Linked DNA regions of Phragmitibacter flavus. The protein of the gene in region 2 interacts with the protein of the main gene of each other region in a pairwise test. Links are inferred from orthologs where the notes say so. Each region holds a gene or a part of one and is shown on either strand. Other genes may lie near its edges.

Region 1 (2,941 bases), on a different replicon or contig from region 2:
CCGGCATAACATTGGATTCATGGTCGTCGATGCCTTCGCCACTCAACAACGCGCCTCCTGGACGCGTGAAAGGAAGTGGGATTGCGCCGTGGCGAAACTGGAAGACGGATGGCTGCTGAAGCCATTGACCTACATGAATCTCAGCGGACAGGCCGTTGCTGCCGCCGCCAAATATTACAAGCTTGAGCCCCAGGAAGTGCTCGCCGTTTATGACGATGTCGATCTCGCGCTTGGCCGTGTGCGCCTTCGGCCGTTGGGTGGAGCGGGCGGACACAACGGCATGCGTTCGATGATTGCCCATCTTGGTGGCAATCTTTTTCCACGACTCAAGATCGGCATCGGCTTTGCCAACAATGGCCGTCCCGATGGCAGAAACCTTTCCGATCACGTGCTCGGTCGTTTCGACGAAAACGAGCAAATCCCTGTGCAGAACGCCGTGAATCGCGCGGTGGATGCCCTTAACGCCATATTGACACGCGGCTTCGAAGCCGCGATGAACACCTTCAATCAAACCGACCAACCAACGACGCCCAACCCATGAGCCGCAAATACGAAGCCCTAATCGTCCTCGATACCAAAGGTAAAGAAGACAACATTGACACCTTGGTGACCCAGTTGACCAAAGAATTCGAAGCCAACGGCGCCAGCCTCAAGCAGATCGATAACCTTGGCAAAAAGAAATTCCCTTACGCTCCACGCCACGTGGAAGGCGGCTGGTATGTGAATTTGCATTTTGAATCCGAGCCAGAGAGCGTCGACAAAATCAAGGGCTCCTTGAAGCTCAACGAGAACATCTATCAGCAGTATTACCAGCGCGCCTAAGCTGCGGCCTGGCATTTGGTAGATCTTTTCTCTCGTTCACCCCCCTTGCTCCGGCGGCACCATTTGGTGACCGCTAACGGGCGCATAAAAACCAGTCGCCAAACCATCGGCGACCTTCTATCATGCACGACTATGGCCTCGTATAACAAAGTGATGCTGATCGGGAACCTCACCAGGGACCCCGAAATTCGTTACACGCCCAAGGGCAGTGCGGTCGCCGATCTTGGACTTGCCGTCAATCGCGTCTACACCACGGAGAACAACGAGCGCCGTGAAGAAGTTACTTACATTGATGTGGTGCTTTGGTCGCGTCTGGCCGAACTCGCCGGGCAATATTTGAGCAAGGGTCGCGCCGTTTTTATCGAAGGCCGTCTGCAGATGGACACCTGGGAAGACAAGCAGACCGGGCAAAAGCGCAGCAAAATTCGTGTGGTGGGTGAGACCATGCAATTCATCGACAGCAAACGTGATGGAGATGAAGGCGGTGGTGGCGGCGGATCGAGGTCTGCGCCCCGTGGCAACAATGCCCCTGCCCCACAACGTTCGCAGTCTGACAATCGTCAACAGCGCCCGGCCGCAGCGGACGATTTTAATGAAGGCCCGATTACTGACGGTCTCGATGACGACGACATTCCGTTTTGATGTGCATTAGCACAAGGTTTCTTTAAGCCCAAGCCAGCGGAGCCCCCAAGCCACATTCCGATCTCAAGTTTCGAGTTCGTGGGCGGAACTGCCGTCCCAGCGGGACGACTCATATCAAGCCCGGCACAAGGTGCCGGGTCCAGAGCCTCCAGGAAAGCGCCCTGAAAGGACGCCTCATGCGCAAAGCGTTTCGCCGTTCTCCGTGCATGAGGCGTCCCTCCAGGAAGCAATCGACGCACAAAGCAGCACCGGAAAATTTCCTTTGTCGCGGATCAGTTATGCTTCTAAACTGCCCTCCGCTTTTCGCTCGCGACCACACCATCCTATCATGCCTGACAAACGCATTCTCGTCACCGGTGGAGCCGGTTTTATCGGTTCCAATCTCGTGCATTATTTATTGGGCAAGGCCGGAGAAGAGCTGGGGGTGACGATCAGCAAGGTGGTGAATGTGGACCTTTTGACGTATGCGGGCAACCGCAGCAGTCTGGCCAAACTCGAAGGAGACGACCGACATGTTTTCGTCCAATGTGACATTCAGGATGGGGCACAAATCGGCAAATTGCTTCGCGAGCATCAGATCAATGTGGTGATGCACCTGGCAGCAGAATCGCATGTGGATCGTTCGATTGATTCTCCCGAACCGTTCATCATGACCAACATGGTGGGGACGTTTCAAATGCTGGAGGCGGCGCGGATTTATCAAAAGGAACGTGTGGCAGGCGGGCAGAATGATTTTCGCTTTTTGCATGTGAGCACCGACGAGGTGTTTGGGTCACTGGGTCCCGATGATCCGGGATTCAGTGAGACGACGCCGTATGCGCCGAACAGCCCGTATTCCGCGAGCAAGGCGGGCAGCGATCACCTGGCACGAGCGTATTTTCACACCTTTCAGCTGCCGTTGATCACGACCAATTGTTCGAACAACTACGGTCCGTTTCAGTTTCCTGAGAAGCTGATGCCCTTGATGATCCAGAAAGTGATCCGTGGAGAGAAGCTGCCGGTTTATGGTGATGGTTCCAATGTGCGGGACTGGCTTTATGTGGAAGATCATTGTCGTGGACTGACCTTGTCAGTGTTGAGGGGCGTTCCCGGTGAGACCTACAACATTGGTGGCAAGTGCGAGATGAAGAACATTGATGTGGTGCTGGCTTTGATCGCGGCGGTGAATTCTGAAAGACCGGATTTGAATCGTGATCCGCAGGAGTTGATCACCTTTGTGCGCGACCGGCCGGGGCATGACCGGCGTTATGCGATTGATTGTTCAAAGATTGGTCGCGAGTTGGGTTGGGAGCCGCAGGAAACGTTTGAGACCGGCATGCGTAAGACGGTGCGCTGGTATCTGGACAATGCGGATTGGATTGAGGAGATCGAGCGCAAGTATCAACTGCAACGTTTGGGCGATGCGTGAGGGTAACCCCGCTGGTGATTTGCTGGCAAAAGCGTGAAGTGCGGTTAGTATTCTCCCCTGCATGAAAAG
Region 2 (3,261 bases):
GCCCGGCTCGCGCTGGATACGAATGGAAAGTGGCGCGTGGGGCACGACTTCGAAATAGGATTCCAAGAGAATGGTCCGCGTGTGGCGCGGCGCGGCGGGCAGCGCGGTGCGCACGGCATTGGCTTGATAGTGGCGGGACGTGAACGGGGCGTCTTCGACCATCTGCGAAAGGTGGACCCGGTAAACGTCTGCAAATTGGTCACTTGTGGTGGCGTCTTCGGAGGTCACAACGATTTCGACCTTCACCGCAGTGCAGTCATTCGGGAGGCCGCCGACCAGACCGGTGACGGATTGACCCACGGTGCCGCCGGACAGGGACCACACGGGAATGTGCACCGAGCCGTTCGACATGAGCACCAGCGAAGGTTGTCCGGTGGCGATCGACAAGTCGTTCGCCGTCACGCAGATCGGGGTTGGTTCTCGCGAACCTGAATCGCGCTTTTCGGCGAATCCGACGGTGATGAGCGCCAGCATGGCGGTGAGGATGGTGACGGTTTTCATGATGATCTTCGCTTCGACAAAAGACAACGCATGGCGGGCGGGTTTCTTTTCGGTTATGCCGAAGGTCGTCACATCATCACATCAAGGTGGTGGGATCGATGTCCCAAGTGACGATGACTTCTTCGGGGAAGGTCATGTCGGTGAGGGTGGCTTTGAGTTGGGCAAGGAGGGGGCGGATTTTATCGGTAAGGAGAAGGAGCTGGAAACGATACTGGCCGTGGGCTTTTGCCAAAGGGCTGGGGCAGGGATCGTGGATGATGGTGCCGTTGGGGAGGGATTTTTTAAGTTTGGTGGCGAGGTTTTGCAGGGTGAACTCGGCGAGGGCGGCTTGTTTGCTTCTTGAGCCGATGAGAATGGCATGGGTGTGGGGGGGATAGGGACCGAAGTTGGAGCGGTGTTCGAGTTCCTGTTCGGCGTAGCCATCGTAGTCGGCATGACGGGCGAACTGGATGGCCGGACTGTGGGGGGCGTAGGTTTGGATGAGGACTTCACCTTTGATTTCGCCGCGTCCGGCGCGTCCGGCGACCTGGGTGAGGAGCTGGAAGGTGCGTTCGGCGGCGCGGAAGTCGGGGAGGTTGAGGGAGAGGTCGGCATTGAGAACGCCGACGAGGGTGACGTTGGGGAAGTCGAGGCCTTTGGCGATCATCTGGGTGCCGATGAGGAGGTCGATTTTTTGGGAGCGGAAGTCGCGCAGGGTGTCGCGGAGCTGGTTTTTGCGGTTCATGACGTCGGTGTCGACGCGGGCGATGCGAGCGGTGGGGAAGACGGTGCGCAGGGTGGCTTCAGCTCGTTCGGTTCCGAAGCCGCCGAAGAGCAACGTGGGGGTGTTGCATTGGGCGCATTTTTTGGGAGGGAGGGAACGCATGCCGCAGACGTGGCAGACGAGGCGGTTGTCGGTTTTGTGGAAGGTGAAGGGGATGTCGCAGTCGGGGCAGCGGACGGTGGTGCCGCAGTCGAGGCAGGTGACGGCGGTGTTGAATCCGCGGCGGTTGAGAAAAAGGATGATTTGTTCGCCCTGGTCGAGCCGGCGTTGAATGGCGATGCGCAGGACTTCGGAGAGGATGGCGACGCCGTCTTTGGTTTTGCGTTTTTCGAGGCGCATGTCGACGACGCGGATCAGCGGGAGGGTTTTGTGGTCGGTGCGTTTGGTGAGGTGGAGATGCAGGTATTTGCCGGAGCGGGCGTTGGTCCAGGTTTCGAGTGACGGGGTGGCGCTGCCGAGGAGGACGGGGCATTTTTCGAGTTTGGCGCGGACGATGGCGAGGTCGCGGGCGTGGTAGCGGGGGTTTTCATCTTGTTTGTAGGAGGGTTCGTGTTCCTCGTCGACGACGATGATGCCGAGGTTTTGAAGGGGGGCGAAGATGGCGGAGCGGGCCCCGATGACGATGTCGGCGCGGTTTTCGTGGATCTTGAACCATTCGTCGTGGCGCTCGCCTTCGGAGAGGTGGGAGTGAAGGACGGCAATGCGTTCTTTGCGGTCGGAGAAGCGCGATTTGAAGCGTTCGATGGTTTGAGGGGTGAGGGAGATTTCGGGGACGAGGACGAGGGCGGTTTGATTTTGGGTGAGAACGTGGGCGATGGCCTGGAGGTAGAGTTCGGTTTTGCCGGAGCCGGTGACGCCGTGGAGGAGGATGGGTTTTCTTTCGTCGGCGGGGGTGTTGAGGTTGAGGAGGATTTGGGTGAAGGCGGCCTGCTGTTCTTCGGTGAAGGTGAGCGGGGAGCTGGGGAGGAATTCCTCGTCCTGGAAAGGGTCGCGTTCGACGCGGACTTCGCTGCGGCTGATGATATTTTTGCGCACGAGGGCATGGACAACCTGGGTGGCGGAGTGGAGCTGCTGGCGAAGCTGGCTGAGGGTGGCTTCCCCGCCGCTGGATTGTAGGAGATGAATGATGCGGGCTTGAAGGGGGGCGGTCTTTTGGAGTTTTTCGAGGGCTTCGGCGTCGGGGGGATTGGTGAGGGTGAGGTGGCTGTCGGAGAGAAAGGTTTCGGGTTTGCTGCGCACGGCTTCGGGCAGCATGGCGCGGAGGACCTGGCGGACGGGACTGAGGTAGTATTGGGAGGTCCATTGCGCGAGCTGCAGCAGGGTCGCGGTGAACATGGGCCGGCTGCCGACGGTGCTGGAGATGGGTTTGAGTTTGTCGGCAAAGGGGGAGTCATCGAGAATTTGCAGGACGACGGCGGTTTCCTTGCGGTTTTGCAGCGGAATGTGGACGCGGGTGCCGGGTTGGATGCGGGCGGCCAGGTCGTCGGGGATCAGGTAGTCGAGTTCGAGGGCGGTTTCTTCGAGAAGGACGCGGGCGATGCGTTGGGGCGTGGTGGGTGGTGGTGGAGAGGTTGGGGCGTCGCCATCCATGCCGGAGAAGAGGGAGGGTTGGTCGGGCATGGCGGAAATCTAAAATTTGAGATTTGAGATCGGGGGGGACTTTTGCCTGTTGAAGGGAGGGGGACAAACGAAAGAAAGAAAAAAGCCTTCCGGTTTCCCGGAAGGCTTTGGAACAAGCTGAAGTAAATTCAGCTTAAGAATTAGAAGCTGACGCTGAGGCTGATGCCGCCGTAGAGCTGCTCGTCTTCGCCGAGGTCATCAAGGGCGTCGATTGGCAGGTTGTAGGCCACATAAGGGGTCAGGGTAGCGGTGTCGGTGAGCTTGATTGGAAGCGAGACACCTGCTTTGACGTGGTTGAAGCCGTCAACGCCGTAGTAGTCGATCGCATAGCTGACGAGAGCTGCTGGAACGAGGCTGATACGGTCGGTGATTTCGAT

What was found.
Region 1: the proteins of priA (region 2) and FEM03_RS09295 interact in binary tests that used the Escherichia coli proteins (3 or more experiments, as listed by UniProt). The link is inferred for Phragmitibacter flavus from one-to-one orthologs.

What each region holds. Positions count from the first base shown.
Region 1 is NZ_VAUV01000006.1:217,740-220,680, forward strand. Bases 1-2,709 are described here. They hold FEM03_RS09295 (single-stranded DNA-binding protein), read left to right. Parts: upstream 1-954; coding sequence 955-1,464; downstream 1,465-2,709. Other genes in these bases: pth (aminoacyl-tRNA hydrolase), read left to right, coding at 1-541; rpsF (30S ribosomal protein S6), read left to right, coding at 538-822; rfbB (dTDP-glucose 4,6-dehydratase), read left to right, coding at 1,793-2,709. Outside these bases: more of rfbB, read left to right, coding at 2,710-2,872; tmk (dTMP kinase), read left to right, coding at 2,934-2,941. UniProt on the Escherichia coli protein: Plays an important role in DNA replication, recombination and repair. Binds to ssDNA and to an array of partner proteins to recruit them to their sites of action during DNA metabolism. Acts as a sliding platform that migrates on DNA via reptation.
Region 2 is NZ_VAUV01000005.1:11,560-14,820, forward strand. The notes cover bases 232-3,260. They hold priA (replication restart helicase PriA), read right to left. Parts: upstream 2,885-3,260; coding sequence 578-2,884; downstream 232-577. Other genes in these bases: FEM03_RS06835 (sialidase family protein), read right to left, coding at 232-573; FEM03_RS06845 (TorF family putative porin), read right to left, coding at 3,025-3,260. Outside these bases: more of FEM03_RS06835, read right to left, coding at 1-231; more of FEM03_RS06845, read right to left, coding at 3,261-3,261.